DNA from 2 places in the Microcoleus sp. S13_B4 genome. Region 1 is predicted to be linked to the other one. Evidence: riboswitches for the same ligand, from Rfam matches in the RefSeq annotation. Region 1 holds a riboswitch; the other holds the start of a gene.

Region 1 (8,177 bases):
CAGTTTGTGGAATTGGATGCGCCAACACCCGGGCACAACTTTAGTGATAGTTACCATCGGTAGCGCGGGATTGATTTTAACTTTGTTTGTCGGCACTCTCATCTACACTCAAAGTCAAGCAAATATGCGGGATTCCCGGCAGCGGAACGACCAATTATTTGTAGCTTTAGTGAGCAAATTGTCTCCCACATCGGCTAGCGGGGCATCGGGCAGGCGATCGGCTATTTTGGCTTTGGGGGCGGTGGAAGACTCCCGCGCCGTACCTCTGCTAGCGGATTTGCTAGCTCAAGAAGACAACCGCGCCATGCTGGACGCGATCCAGCAAGCTTTAGTCAGTAGCGGGCCGAAAGCTTTGCCTGAGTTGCAGCGGTTGAACCAAGCCCTCAGCAACGACCTCGATTCACTGCGCTTTGGCGGCAAGGCCCCGGAACGTGACTTAGCGGCCGCCCGCCAGCGAACAGTACAAAGGGCGATCGGCAAAATTCTCACAGTGTATAGCAGCCAACTCAACGGCGCGGATCTCAGCCGCACCGATTTAGCTCAAAGTCCTGCCGGTCCGTCTCAGTTTACTTTAGTATTAAACAAAGTTGACTTGTCGGGAATTAAGCTGAAAAATGCCAATTTAACCAATGCCAGCTTGCAGGGATCTCGCTTTTACGGCACCGGCGAAGACAGGCGTCCGGCTACATTTGACGATTGGATTTCTGACTTGAGCGGCGCTAATTTGGAAGGAGTAAATTTGACCGGGGCGTTTTTGAACAGTGCTGTAATGAACCGGACTACTTTTGTGCGCGCTGTCATGAACAAAGCTAATTTGTCAAACGGCAATTTGAACTCAGCTAATTTCAGCAGTGCTATTTTAATCGGCGCCAATTTGCAGGAAGCACAGTTAAAAAATGCAAGTTTTACTGGTGCAGATATCGGAAGCGCTAATTTGTCGGGAGCGGATTTGTCAGGTGCCCGTTTGGCCAAAGTGAAGGCTCAAGGCGCTCAGTTGTCCTTGACAAATTTGTCTAAATCTGAATGGCAAGGTGCTGATTTGTCCGGTGCTGATTTGAGCGGCGCTAACTTACAAAATGCCGACTTGAGTTCAACTAAACTCGCCAACGTGAATTTAAAAGATGCTCGCTTGCAAGATGCGAATTTTCGGAATGCGGAGGTGAGTTCGGTTGATTTTAGGGGCGCGAATTTAGCGGGCGCGAATTTTAAAGGCGCTGTGTTTCTGGGGAAAACAGCTCCGGATCAATTTATTCAAAGTCCGACGGGGAGTAAATCGGGTCGATTCCTAGGAGTTGATTTTACGGAGGCTAAGAATTTAGATAAAAGTCAAATTGCTTACATTTGTTTGCAGGGGGGGATTCATCCGAAGTGCCCGCAGAAGAAGTAAGGATTGGTTGTTAGCGAGTAGGCTAATACAGTGGATCAACCAACACGTAGGGTAATTATGAGCGTTAAGCGAATCATTTACCTCATCCTAACAATTCTGGGCCTTGTGCTGCCTTGGTACTATAACTTGCAGTTTTTTAGCAATGCTGGCTTGCTCGACTTTGTAAACGAGAGTTCGACTAATCTTGCTGCGAAATCGGTAAGTTTAGATTTGTTTATCGCAACTGTAGCAGGCAGCACTTGGATGTACGCTGAGTCAAAACGATGGGATATAAGTTTTGTAGGGCTGTACATACTTCTGGGTGTGCTTGTTTCGTTTTCATGTGCTTTCCCACTTTTCTTGTTTGTGCGGGAAACCAAGCTGGAAAAATCAAGCGAAGTCTCAAGTTGAATAGTTGTTTAACCGGTTAGTGCCACGCAGCACAATAATTCGGTGCAGGCGATCGAGGTATTATATAATTTCCGGTAAAATCACCGTTATATGTTTGTAGTGACGACGGAAGTCCTCAGAATTTTATCAGGATTAAATTCGTCATTACAAACCAACGTGATTGTTGTCGTTTGAGGGGACATAATATTAATAGCATTTTTACTCATTTCTTGCTAAAAACTGTTGTGTTGAGTTTCGTTCCCCCGACCAAACCTACTATTGCATTGTTTATTGAAATTGATATTACGCAATAGCATCCGAACTGGCAAGAGTCTCGAATTGCGCCAATAGCATTGCATCACCATTATTTGGAGTTCCAAAAATTTTAGGTAACTGACCTGTTTCAGCGAGAACTTGTCTCACTTCTCGGTTAGATACATCGGCTAGATTTTTGTTATTTAGAATTGCATTAACCGCAGCGATACCCACACCTTGACCAACTGCGGCGTTGAATTCCACAATTCTGCCGACAGAACAAGCAAACCCTTGAAATCCAGCACACGGACTGACCACTGCCAGGTTAGGAACGTTTTTAATTAATGCGTGGCGGATGCCAACATTAAAGATAGGGTGTTTAAAACTCAGACTTTTAAACCATCCTAGACTGTTTGCTTTCTCGCCAATACCTGGGATGCCTCCGCGTACATCAAAATGATAGCTAAATGTTGCCAGCGCCTCATTAGCAGGTACGCCACCTAACAGCATTTGTGCGCCGGTTAAAGGTTCTACAACTCCCGTCACATTGCCAGCGTGTCTGATATAAATTTCTGAGGCATAAGTAACAGAAGTAGCGCCCAAACTCCTCAGCCAAGTTGTAACAAATAACATCTCTCTTTGCATATTAGCCGTGGGTTTGCTGCCGCTTCTCGCTAAGGCTTCCGCTTCGCTGCTGGTGACTGCAAATAAAAGCGCATTCCAGGAAAGTCTATCATTTGGAAGTATGGCTATATTTCCCTCGTCTAAAATTACGCCGCTTTCACGAAAAGATAGTTTTATTCCTCTAAAAGAGTGGTAAGCTACAGACAAAGCCGGCGAGCGTACATCGATGTAATCATTGCCCGCCCACAGAGTTTTGACATTGCCTTGGGTGTCGATCATTTCTCGCCTAAGTTCTTCTGCTAGTTGGGCATCCTTGTCTGCAGCGTACAGCAAAAATTTTTGACTCTCTGAATCTGCCAGGTTTGTGAACCGTTTTAGATACAGATAATCGAATTCTTTCAGTGTTCTTGCACTGAGTCCTTGGGTTTCAAAAACGAGGGTGACTGGAAGTTCTGACTTAGGCAGACCAAATGTTTCAAATCCCTTCAGCTTTCTCACACCAGCAGCTTGAGCTAATTCGGCATTGACAGTGGCATCAATAAATTGCTTTCCGGCATAAACTACGCCTTTAGAGGTGGTTATGCTGGCAATTTTTTGGCCTTCTTTAGTGACTGATTGAATTTCTACTTTGCTGAGGAGATCTGCCCCAGCTTGTACCAGCATTTCTTTCAGCGCTGCACTGGCTTTGCGGGGGTCAAGTGCAATTGCGGTGACACCGGATTTTTGCAGGAACTCTTTATAGATTGTCGCCGGTGAACCAAAGGGATCTAACTTTAAAGATTGTTGAAGTTGTTCACTAATCTGACTTCTATCTAAATAAGCAAGACCGCCTCTTACCAAATGCCCGCCAATTCCTTCTTGCAAGCTTGCTTTCGACATCAGTAGAATTCGCGGATAACGCTTTGTTCGGCGAAGGTATTCTCTGGAAGCAGAGATAACAGCTAGAACTCCAGGAACTTCATCACCAAAACAGATGACATCGTAAGAACGCACATCCATGACCATTATTTAATACCCTCTCCTAATTTTCATCTTTTCGAGCTGAATCTCAATGTTTGCCGTCCAACTCTCTGTTTTTCCCAAATCTAGCTCGATCTTTCCTGATTTTTGCGATAAATATTCACACATTCTTGGATGCAGAAACCGGGTTTTTTCCAGAAAATCTTTCGTTGAGGACGATCGATCTCTGTTGAAAAACCCGGCTTCTGAGCGTCTAGAGTCGGTCAGTCTGGTACTCTTGATTGCCATCAACTCAGATTATCAGGATCTATCCCCAACTCCCGCAATCGCTGAGACAATCGATCAGAACGTTCAGCCAGTCGATCGGCGCGCTGCGATTCCTGTTGGGCGCGCTGCGATTCCTGTTGGGCGCGTTGCGATTCCTGTTGGGCGCGCTGGGCTGATTCTTTCACCTGTTCTTCAGGAGTCAGATAACGTTTTCCATCGGCATCATACCAATACAACCACTCCCTTGTCACCCCAGAATAACTTCCCCTTTCACAACCAATCCCTAAACCAATTTCAGGCATCCAAACTGGATGTCCTGGCTGTAACTCGTACTTCCCATTGACTAACTTGTGTATTTCCAAATGAGGTTTACGACGGCGGCGAGAAGAATAAATGACGTAATAAAGTACGCCTAAAGCTTGATATTCCTCTAACTTTGTGGTGTATTCTTTGCGATAAGTTGGGGAAACTACTTCCAGCACAAAAGTCGGCAGAACATTTTCATCCCACAGCACGTAACTGGGGCGCAATTCTTCATCATAAAACCTTTCTACACCTAAACTCAAGAAAGCATCTGGCACAATGGCAGGTTTGTCGGGGTGATAGTAGATACCCATATCTATGCCAAAAAACCAGTCCATGCGTTCTGCCCAAAGTATGAGCAATATTGCTTTTAACAACCCTGGTATTAGTTCTTGCAGTTCGTTATCCACAGGCGTTTCATCAGAGTCGGGTAGTTCATCGGCTGAGGGCCAGTGCCTCGGAAACTTGTAATCTAACATGGCGACTTTCCTCAAAACTCACTAAGATTATAGCCTTTACTTGTTTTGCGATACTTGTTTATCTGGCTACAAACTACTTTGTAAATACTAAAAGAATATTTATTTAACCACCCGCGAAGGCGCGAACGACGCGAAGGAAGAGAAAAAATATAACGAAGAAGATAGGTAATCTCGACTGAGTTAATCTAAATGAATTTTTGTAAAAGATTTGCTGAGACTTACGCGATCGACTAAACTATGTCTAACCAGTCGGTTCTAATGGGGAGCAGCCGTTAGAGGAAACGGGGAAAGTTCGGTGCAAGTCCGGCGCTGTCCCGCAACTGTAATGAGAGTCATGTCGCTTTCTGAGTCAGGATGCCCGCCGATGTGTTAGTTTACATAGTCTCATCTGCGAGGTTCAGTGTGAAGACCAGAAATCGGAAATTGGTCAGCTTGGGATTGATGGCTGGCTTGAGTTGTTATATTGTCTTGGGTTCGGCAACGCCTGCCGCAGCTATGCACATTTCGGAAGGTTTTTTGCCGGTGCAATGGGCTGCATTTTGGTGGATGGTGGCGTTGCCTTTTTTTGCAGTAGGTTTGCGATCGATTACTAGCATTACAAAAGAACACCCGGAACTTAAACTATTGCTTGCTTTGGCGGGTGCGTTTACTTTTGTGCTTTCTGCTTTAAAAATTCCCTCGGTAACGGGCAGTTGTTCTCACCCGACGGGTACTGGTTTGGGTGCAATTTTGTTCGGTCCTTCGGTGATGGCGGTACTGGGGGCTTTAGTTCTGCTGTTTCAAACGTTACTGTTAGCGCATGGTGGCTTGACAACGCTGGGAGCGAATATGTTTTCGATGGCGATTGTCGGCCCTTTCGCTGCGTATTTTATCTATCAATTGCTGTTGCGAACTGGTAGCCAGAGGGCGGCAATTTTTTGTGCGGCGGCTTTGGCAGATTTGCTGACTTATGTGACGACTTCGATTCAATTAGCATTAGCTTTTCCGGCAGCAAGTGGCGGTTTTATGGCTTCGTTTCTCAAGTTTGCTGGCATCTTTGCTATCACTCAAGTACCGCTGGCTATTAGTGAGGGATTGCTGACTGTATTGGTCTGGAATTGGCTGCATTCTTACGGGAAGCCGGAGTTGGAAACTTTGAAATTATTGAGACAGGAGTCCTAAGCCGTGAATCAAAAACCTACAAAAAATCACCAATCTACTTCGCGGCAAAATTGGCTTTTGGCTGGCGCTGTGATTGTTCTGGCAGTGTTTCCTCTCGTTTTTGTGCGAGGTGAATATGGCGGTGCCGATGACCAAGCTAAGAAAGCAATTACGGAAATTCAACCGGGTTATAAACCTTGGTTCAATCACTTATTTGAGCCCGCTAGCAGCGAAATTTCAAGTCTATTGTTTGCGTCTCAAGCGGCGATGGGGGCTGGCGTAGTTGGGTATGTCATTGGGTTGTATAAAGGCCGATCGCAATCTCGGCAGCAGTCTGATCATAAATCGTCGGAATGAACCATCAAATTGATAGTCTGGCTTATACCAATCGCTTGCGCGGGTTGCCGCCATCTCACAAGTTATCATTTGCGATCGCCCTTTTAATTCTGTCTCTAGTTTCTGGGGCGATGGTCGAATTGTCGATCGGCCTTTGGTTGGCTGTCTGGATCGTCATCTATGCGGGTATTCCGGGGAAACTCTATTTGCGGTTGCTGTCGCTACCGTTGATGTTTTTGCTGACAAGTTTACCTGCTTTGGCGATGGGTGCGGTTGCGGGCGATCGTATCCCCGCGATTCAGTGGGATATTTGGCAAGGTTGGGGCCTTAGCATCGGCACTTTTTATCTGTATGTGAGCCGCACAGGTATATACCAAGTGAGCTTGCTATTGGCCCGCGCCTTCGCATCGACAAGCTGTATGTATTTCATCCTCTTGACGGTTCCATTTACCGAAATCTTGCAAATTCTCAGACAATTACGCTGCCCAGAGTTAGTCACAGAACTGCTATTACTAATGTATCGGTTTATTTTTAGCTTATTGGCGATCGCCGATGAACTTTGGATTGCTCAAAACTCGCGCTGCGGCTATCGCACTTGGAAACTGGGAATGCGTAGTTTAGGCATTTTAATCGGGCAATTGCTTCAGCGAACTTTGGAAAATTATCGTCAAGTTTCGCTGAGTTTAGCGTCTCGCGGCTTTAATGGAAAACTGCGCGTTTGGAATTCTTATCCTTATAAACCTTCACGAAGATATACATTTGAAGCCGTGTTTGGTTACACGGTTTTAACTTTGTTAAGTGTCGTATTTCAACGTTAAATTTATGTGATTACACTCGTTTCCAGGATCTGCCTATTAGTCCGCCTGGGGTTTCAACCCCAGGCTAATAGCTAAAGTCCTCTTAAGAGGACTAATGAGTTTAAACTTCCTGTATTCAGTCCCCGGTCGATAACTAATCAGTTCTTTCTTCAGTCCTCTTAAGAGGACTTTAGCTTTGAGGCAGGGAATGAATTCCCTGCCGGACTACCGGACTGAAGGTATGACTTTTATGAACATAATTAATGACTTTAATGAATTGACTTCAAGAAAAATTTATTGAATAGTGATTGTAGTTAACAACTTTTCAGTACATTTGAGCTTAAAACAGGTTAAAAACTATGACTAAATCACGTTGGCTTCGCAAACTTTTACCCTTGGCAGTATCTGTAGCAACCACGATCGCACTAGCAGGCGCGATCGCCCCACCAACTTCTGCACAAGTCAAATCGCCACCTCCGCAACCCCAAGAAGTCCAACCATTGCCAGAAGAAGGGTTTAGCATCCCGATTTGGATTTATCCCGTCGGCGCAATGTTCCTGGTTTTCATCTTTATACCCAAGATTGGCTGGACTTTGGGATTAATTGCGATCGGCGAACGAGAAGTAGGAATTGTAGTCAAGAAATTCTCCAGCAAAAACTTACCATCCAGTAGATTGATTGCTCTCGATGGCGAAGGAGGTTTGCAAGCAGATACCCTTCCTCCCGGCTGGCATTTTGGTTATTTTCCCTGGCAATATAGCATTCGCAAAGAACCAGTTGTTGTCGTTCCTCAAGATGAAATCGGTTTAATTATTGCCAATGACGGAGCCACTATTCCTCCCGATCGCATTTTAGGCAAAGTCGTCGATTGCGACAATTTCCAAAATGCCCGCAAATTCCTCACCGACGGTGGAGAAAAAGGACGGCAACTAGCAATTATTACAACTGGTACTTATCGGATAAATACGGCTGTATTTGAGGTAATTACTTCAGCTAATGCCGCTGCAAAAGGTATGGAACCTGCGGAACTTCAACTATACAAACTTGATCCCGATCGCGTGGGAATTGCGAACGTGCTAGACGGGATTCCGATTGATGAAGGTGAAATTGCCGGGCCGATAATTCCCGGTCACGACAATTTCCAAAAAGCACAATCTTTCATCAAGGGTGGCGGGCGCAGGGGCTTGCAAGAACAAGTAATTTTATCCGGTTCTTGGAACCTGAATCCCTGGTTTGTGCAAGTTGAACAGGTCAAAATGA
Region 2 (8,177 bases), on a different contig from region 1:
ATCAGAGGTGCGAGAGTCTCAGGGACAAGGAACGCGGCGCCCGGGTCGATCGAATAAATCGAAAATCGTTTTAGCTCAAATTCCGAAACCCACAGAAATTAAGCAGCATTTAGACAACCACGTCATCGGCCAGCATTCAGCAAAAAAAGTTCTTTCTGTCGCAGTTTACAACCACTACAAGCGCTTGAGCGTTGACCAAGCTAAAGATAACGACAAGCCTTCCCCCGACAGCGATGTGGAACTGCAAAAATCCAACATCCTCCTAGTTGGCCCCACAGGTTGTGGCAAAACTTTGTTAGCACAAAGTTTGGCGCAAATGCTCGAAGTCCCCTTTGCGGTAGCCGATGCAACGACGCTGACAGAAGCTGGATATGTGGGCGACGATGTAGAAAATATCTTGCTGCGGCTTTTGCAAATGTCCGATTTTGATGTCGAATCGGCACAGCGTGGCATTATTTATATTGATGAAATTGACAAGATTGCTCGCAAAAGCGAAAACACTTCGATCACCAGGGATGTATCGGGAGAAGGAGTGCAGCAAGCGCTGCTAAAAATGTTGGAAGGAACGGTGGTTAATGTGCCCCCGCAAGGCGGCCGCAAACATCCTTACCAAGATTTTATTCAAGTTGACACTAGCAAAATTCTATTTATTTGTGGCGGTGCTTTTGTCGGTTTGGAAAAAATAGTTGAACAGCGTTTGGGTAAAAAATCCTTGGGCTTTATTCAGCCAACAGAAACCGATAGCAACTCAACTTTGCCGGCGAAAGACAAGCGGGCCGCTGATATTTTGCAGCAGGTACAGCCGGACGATTTAGTCAAGTTTGGTTTGATTCCTGAGTTTGTGGGGCGGATTCCGGTGGTAACGGTGATTTCGCCGCTGGATGAGGCAGCTTTGATGCAGATATTGACCGAGCCCCGAAATGCGCTGGTGAAGCAGTATCAAAAGCTGTTGAAGATGGACAGCGTGGAGTTGGAATTCCAGCCGGAAGCGCTACGGGCGATCGCCCAGGAGGCCTATCGTCGCAAAACTGGCGCGAGAGCTCTCCGCAGCATTTTAGAGGAGTTAATGCTCGATGTCATGTACGAGTTGCCTTCTCGCAAGGATGTGGCTAACTGTATGATTACTCCTGAAATGGTCGAGAAGCGATCGACTGCTGAATTGCTGTGGCATCCCGCATGGCACAAACAGCACGAAACTGCTTAATTTCTAGTCTGTAGGGTGTGCGGCGCGCACTCTACAGACTTAGCAAGATTTTAGGGCACTAAAAAAATGTCAGCAGATATAGATAAAAAAAGTAAAACATACAGCGTTTCACTATCCAGTTTGCTGGTACGGACTGTAATTTACAGCGGTTTTATGGCTGGTATACTAGCATCTTTTTACAATTTCAAACTCAATACTATTGTCATCTCAAGTAGTCCGAAATCTCCGGCACTACAAGCAGATCTGGCTTCGATCAATAAAGCGCAGGAAGATTACTATGCAAAAAATAACAAATTTAGTGATTCCCTGGAAGGGTTGGCTATACAAGGTCTCAGCAAAGCTCAATATTATTACCACATTGACTCATTATTAATAAACCCAGTTCAAACGTTGGAGAATAAGCGCGAACCAGCACAATTTGAAAGCGCGATCGCATTTTCTAAAAAGCTGGATTCCGTTAGCGAAAAAGACTACGATCCAGTATATATAGGAGCAGTATTTGCTTTCAAAAAAGATGTTAGCAATCAACTAATAACTATTTCGGCAATCTGCGAAAGCGAGCCGGAAAAGGAGGTGGATCAATTCAATCTGATACAGCCAACTTTTGACGGCACAGAAATTCACTGCCCGCCCGGTACAAATATTTTAAGGTAATACCTTTAAACTATTTTGTGTCATTCTTTGATTGTCTAAATAAAATTCAAACTTCCAATTCCCAGGCTTGTCATCCTTTGTAAAATTGTACCCGCACCAAGTATTTAGTCTATCTGCCGTTGTTCTTAAATGAGATCGACCGTCGGCTGCCAATTTTCCTTGAGAGTCAAATACGCGACAAGTACCGTAATATTCTCCCGGTGAAAAGTTAGTAACACTGACAGCAAAATAGACTTTATGTGTTTTTTTTAAAGACACAAAATCTATAATTTTATCCGATTTTAGTTCGCTAGTTAACATCACTTGAGTCACAGGTTTTAACTTCGGTTTGCTGGTTTCTGGTTGGGATTTAACTACTTGTTGAGGTTCCTGAGATTTCCAAATAAATGGGAGTAAAATAGCAGCACTTGCTGTCAACAATCCGACTGATATCAGTGCAAGTTTTGATTTTTTAGGCGGGCGAACTACATTGAGGGGAATCAAAGCGTTGAGGGCCGCATCTGCGGAAGCATAGCGGTGTTTAAAATTTGGTTCCACCATTTTTTGCAGCCAGTCAAGAAATTCTGGAGTTAGCTGCGGCAAGCGATGTTTAAAATTAATCCGCCCTGTCTCGTCCATCAAGCTGCCAACTTCGGTAGAATTGATGCCGATTAGCAAGCAAATTAGCGTGGCGCCGAGACTGTATAAATCGGATGCGACTGTTAGCTGGCGGTTGAACATTTGTTCGGGCGGCATAAAGCCCAAAGTGCCTTTGACAACGCTGCTGGCAGCCACTTCTCCCCCCCCGATTCTAGCAAATCCGAAATCGACCAGGCTGACATTCATCCTGTCATCAACTAAGATATTTTCGGGTTTTAAATCTCTGTGAATAACAGGCGGCACCCGATTTTGCAGGTATTTGAGTATTTCTAACACAGAAATAGCAATTTGCTTAGTTTTTTGCGGTGTTTGCTGGCGGGAATTTGCGAGAGAATTAGCATTTTTGTATTCCTGCACCATGCAAAAACCCGATGCAGTTTGGAAAGAATCTAAATAACGGGGAATGTTGGGGTTATCGAGTTCTCGCAAAATCTGAATTTCTTTTTCATAAGCTTGATATTCGGTCCAATTAGCACCTGTCTGGGCAAATTGAAATTGTTTGACAACAACGGAACGTTTTGTATTAATTTCAGTAGCGAGATAGGTAACTCTACCGCCCGCGCGGTTGTGTCCGAGTTCGCGAGTTACTTGATAGCCGTAGTTGGAAAAATCAGGGAAATCATTCATAGGTTCGTAATGATAAGTTCTGTCACAAAAAGGTTTTTAGTAAGGACTTTAGTCCTCAATAACTGAGTAAAACAAGCGAGCAATTGTTTAAGGTTTAATTAAACTTGCTTGTAATTTGCGATACTTAGCAAGGATTCTATTTGGTTTAAAAACACTCATCTCAAGTAATGGAATACCAGTGACAGCTAAAGAGGCGATTATAGCTCCTCCTACAGCTACTATTTCCATTGGTTCAACCCATTCTCGTTGGGCGACAACGTTTAAAAACAGTCGAAATGCTACTACCAAGCTAGTACAAAATCCGGTCGTAAGAAAAGCTATTTTGTCATTATAAATGTTAATTATTCTTCTGAGGGTAGTCTGCTCGTCAATCCGATTATGAAAAATCCTATAAACTATCATGCAACACAAATAAACTATCATGCAACATAAATTGCTTAGGAAAATAAAAAATGCTGCATTGAAAGCCTCATCGAATATCATTGCCACGAAAGAAAACAATGCAAACAATGCAAATAATAAAAATTGCCCGATAATAGCAATAATCATAGCCAAATTCCTATTCATCATACTTCCAAGTGCAGCTCCACATAAACTAAAGAATATCAGCGCAATTACCATCCCTATCGAGGCAGCAATTGATAGAATTGTATTGTTCGATAGGGGTAAATTACGAATAACTTCAGTAACAACAGACAAAACGAAAAAATATAAAATTAATCCTATTAGCGATCCTAATACTCCTCCTACCCAAGTTTTTTTATTTCCATGTGATTCTGCTAAGAGTGTGATTTCAGCAACTGCAAATCCATAGACTAAGCTCATAATAATACCCAAAGCAATGTCATAGTTGCTGCCCATACTAAATAGAAAGCCGAATAACACCAACCAGCAGATCAAAATCAGGTTGCCCTTAGACAATAAAGTAGTTAGTTTTGGTATAGGAAGGAGAGCTGTTGTGACTTTAATTTTGAGTTGATAAGTGTCGGGTTCGGAATTTGTATGGAAGATTATATAGCGCTCATAAGCTTGACTTGCCAACAATTGTTTGGTATCAACTAGGATTTTGACATCAAAATTATTGCTCTCAAATTTCTGCGGCTCAAACGAGATCCAAGGGTGATCGTAAGGTGTATGCGGCGGATCATTCGGATGCGGCGCGACTTCCCATCTGCCACAAAGCATTGTATCGGGAATTGGGTTGCTAATTGCGATGGTTTGTGTTATTGTTTCTCCATATTCTGTAGCGGCAAATTCCAGCGTATCGCGCTCAATTCTCACTTTCGGCAAGCTGCTGACATCCAAAGATTCTAGTGCAGCTAAAGCATCAGCAGCCGACTGATATCTATCTTGAATTCTCGGCGCTACCATCCTTTCCAGCCAGTTCATCCAACCACGCTGTAACGGCGGGACTAAATGCCGGAAATGAATGCTATAATTCTCATCAATTAAGTTGCCTATTTCCCCCGATTTTATACCAGTTAATAAGCAAATCAGCGTCGCTCCCAAACCGTAAAGGTCGGATGCTTCTGTCAGTTGGCGGTTGAACATTTGCTCGGGCGGCATGAATCCCATCGTGCCTTTGACGACGCTGCTAGCGGCGATATTTCCACCTCCTATCCGAGCAAAACCGAAGTCTACTAAATAAACATTGAGTTCGTCATCTATTAACAAGTTTTCTGGCTTAATGTCGCGGTGAATTATCGGCGGTTTCTGAGATTGCAGGTCAACTAAAATCTCTAAAGTTGCGATCGCAATTTGCTTGATATCTGGCGGCGAAAAAGTCCGCGCGACAGCAGATTCGGCATTTTTGTATTCCTGCACCATGCAGAAACCGCTGTCAGTTTGAAAAGAATCGAGATAGCGGGGAATGCCCGGAAAATCCAGATTTTGCAAAACTTTAATTTCTTGTTCGTAAGCTTCGTATTCTGTCCAGCTAGCACCTAATTGGGCAAATTGAAATTGCTTAATTACAATTAATTTTTTAGTATTCGTATTTTTCGCTAAGTATGTAACTCTGCCACCGATACTGTTGTGTCCGAGTTCTTTTTCAATCTGATAGCCGTGAGTGGAAAAATCGGGGAAGGCGTTCATATAGTTTGTAGTAATGTTCTTGTGGGAGGGGATTCTAGCCCGTCATTAACAGGCAAGATGCCTGTTACACAAACAGTGAATTTTTTTTGAATGGGTTTCTATCCTGTCGGCAACAGGCAAGATGCCTGTTACACAAAGAGTTATTTTTTGGCGTGGGTTTCTATCCTGTCAGCAACAGGCAAGATGCCTGTTCCACAAAGAGTTATTTTTTTTTGGATGGATCGAGATTACCAACATAACTTTTTTCCAAAAAGGCGGCAAGTGCGGTATGATGTGATTTCGCGATCGGTTCTAGCGGGGAGCAGCCGTTAGAGGAAACGGGGAAAGTTCGGTGCAAGTCCGGCGCTGTCCCGCAACTGTAATGAAACTGTTGTGGTTTCTCAAGTCAGAATGCCCGCCGATATCTAACTCACTTTTGAATGCATCTGCGAGGTACGGATGATAGATGGAATTAAGACGGCTGTACGCACAAAGCACAGTCTATTTGTTTGCACTGCTTGCGCTAGTGTTTGGAAAAACGGCAAGCGCGAAGGCAAAAGCGGCGGTCAACAATTTATGGAAAATTTGTCGCAACTCGCTAAAGATTGGGAGTTTTCTGATAAGTTTGAGATTCAAGAGGTTGAGTGCATGAGTGCTTGCAGTCACTCTTGTGCGGTGTCTTTTGCTGCTGTTGGAAAGTACACTTATCTGTTTGGCGATTTACCAGCAAATGAGTCGGAAAGCGTCGAGGCTGTACTCGAATGCGCGGGTCAATACTATGCTAAATCGGACGGTTTGTTGCCTTGGTCTGAGCGTCCTCAAGCTCTGAAAAAAGGCGTTTTAGCAAAGATTCCGCCACTACCAAATTAAAGCCTTTCTCCTTACCCTGCTCGGCCCATTGGTGACAACTTAACGTCAAACCGATCGTCTCTCTTGTTTTTATCGACATCTAGATCCCCCCTAACCCCCCTTAATAAGGGGGGGGAAAAGAAATATTCTCAAAGTCCCCCTTCTTAAGGGGGATTTAGGGGGATCTAGACTTCGCTTTTAAGCGACTTTTATTGTAGATTTCAGTCTTAAGTTGTCACCTACGCTCTCGGCCTGGGAACGCCTAGCCTCGGAACAAGATATCCCACCACCAAATAAGCACAAAATTATCAATGCACAAAATTCCTGTTACTGTCATCACTGGTTTTCTCGGTAGCGGCAAAACTACTTTAATTCGCCACTTATTGCAAAATAATCAAGGTCGCCGCATTGCTGTTCTGGTGAACGAATTTGGCGAAATCGGAATTGATGGAGAACTGCTGCGCGATTGCCAAGTTTGCGACGAAGAAGAAAATGCTAGCAGCAATATTGTTGAACTAACAAATGGTTGTCTTTGCTGCACTGTTCAAGAGGAATTCTTGCCTACTATGCAGGAATTGTTGAAGCGCAGAGAACAAATTGATTGTATTTTAATTGAGACTTCGGGCCTGGCACTTCCTAAACCTTTGATTCAAGCTTTCCGCTGGCCAGAAATTCGCACGGGTGCTACTGTAGACGGTGTTGTTGCTGTTGTCGATTGCGAAGCTATTGCTAGCGGTACTTTTGTCGGTGATATTGATGCTTTGATGGCACAGCGACAAGCTGATTCTAGTTTGGATCACGAAACTCCGATCGAGGAATTGTTTGAAGACCAGTTAGCCTGTGCCGATATGGTACTTTTAACGAAGGTCGATCGCGTAGATGCGGAAACTCACCAGAAAGTCCAAAGCTGGTTGCAACAAGAGTTGCGTCCAAGTGTGAAAATTGTGCCTTGCAAAGGTGGCGAAATTAACCCTGATGTGCTATTGGGATTTAATGCGGCGGTTGAGGATGATTTGGAGTCTCGCCCGAGTCACCACGACACTGAGGAGGAACACGAACATGATGATGATATTAACTCGACTTTCTTTATTGCCGATCGCGAATTTGAACCTGAAGCATTGGTGAAAAAACTGCAATCCTTGATGCAGCAGGAGGAAATCTATCGGATTAAAGGGTTTGTGGCGGTTCCCAAGAAACCGATGAGGATGGTGTTGCAAGGTGTGGGTTCGCGGATAGAATATTTTTACGATCGTCCTTGGCAACCTTCCGAGATCCGCCAAACCAAACTGGTGCTGATCGGTCGAGAGTTAGAGCGCGATCGAATTGCAGCTATAATTAACAACTAATTGTCATTTGAGAGGGGCGGGTATATCGATATTTTGAATTGCAGCAAATATTATTGGTAAAACTCGCCCCTACAAGCTCTCACGAACAATTTATTAACATTCTTTAATATTGTGGGCGCTGCCAGCAGGTCTGGTGTAGAATAGCGATAATGGTTATCATTGTACAATAAGTGAGGTCAAGTATGGTGACTGCTGGGGCGATCGAATCAGTTCCTGTTACCGTTCTCACGGGTTATCTCGGCGCAGGCAAAACTACGCTACTGAACCGCATTTTAACACAAGAACACGGAAAAAAAGTTGCAGTCATCGTCAACGAATTTGGCGAAGTAGGCATCGACAACCAACTGATAATTGATGCCGACGAAGAAATTTTTGAGATGAACAACGGCTGCATTTGCTGTACAGTCCGAGGTGATTTAATTCGGATTATCGGTAACTTAATGAAGCGGCGAGACAAATTCGACCACATAGTCATCGAAACCACAGGTTTAGCCGACCCCGCACCCGTAATTCAAACCTTTTTTGTAGACGAAGATATGCGGCAAAAATTACTGCTAGATGCAGTTGTCACCGTAGTAGATGCCAAGCACATCTGGCAGCACTGGGACGCAGACGAAGCTCAAGAACAAATTGCCTTTGCAGATGTAGTTTTACTCAACAAAACTGATTTAGTGAGTGACGACGAATTGGCAGAATTAGAAAAGCGAATTCGTGCAATGAATGCAATGGCCAAAATCCACCGCACCCGCAACGCTGAATTAGCAATGGATGCTTTGTTGGGCGTT

What was found. Region 1 has a riboswitch for cobalamin ahead of QT994_RS17780 (energy-coupling factor ABC transporter permease). Riboswitches for the same ligand answer to the same signal wherever they lie in the genome.
Region 2: linked by a shared signal. The riboswitch ahead of QT994_RS12370 (DUF1636 domain-containing protein) and the one ahead of QT994_RS17780 (energy-coupling factor ABC transporter permease) in region 1 are both predicted to bind cobalamin.

Annotation. Positions count from the first base shown of each region.
Region 1 is NZ_JAUBPU010000034.1:27,188-35,364, forward strand. Features, by position in the region: gene QT994_RS17760 (pentapeptide repeat-containing protein) at 1-1,387, shown strand, start outside; gene QT994_RS17765 (DUF2834 domain-containing protein) at 1,445-1,777, shown strand; gene QT994_RS17770 (FAD-dependent oxidoreductase) at 2,060-3,634, opposite strand; gene QT994_RS17775 (Uma2 family endonuclease) at 3,883-4,644, opposite strand; cobalamin riboswitch at 4,878-5,024, shown strand; gene QT994_RS17780 (energy-coupling factor ABC transporter permease) at 5,086-5,805, shown strand; gene QT994_RS17785 (energy-coupling factor ABC transporter substrate-binding protein) at 5,809-6,141, shown strand; gene cbiQ (cobalt ECF transporter T component CbiQ) at 6,138-6,938, shown strand; gene QT994_RS17795 (SPFH domain-containing protein) at 7,277-8,177, shown strand, end outside.
Region 2 is NZ_JAUBPU010000017.1:41,947-50,123, forward strand. Features, by position in the region: gene clpX (ATP-dependent protease ATP-binding subunit ClpX) at 1-1,204, shown strand, start outside; gene QT994_RS12355 (type IV pilin-like G/H family protein) at 1,271-1,858, shown strand; gene QT994_RS12360 (serine/threonine-protein kinase) at 1,850-3,124, opposite strand; gene QT994_RS12365 (serine/threonine-protein kinase) at 3,212-5,218, opposite strand; cobalamin riboswitch at 5,488-5,634, shown strand; gene QT994_RS12370 (DUF1636 domain-containing protein) at 5,657-6,067, shown strand; gene cobW (cobalamin biosynthesis protein CobW) at 6,358-7,392, shown strand; gene QT994_RS12380 (GTP-binding protein) at 7,575-8,177, shown strand, end outside.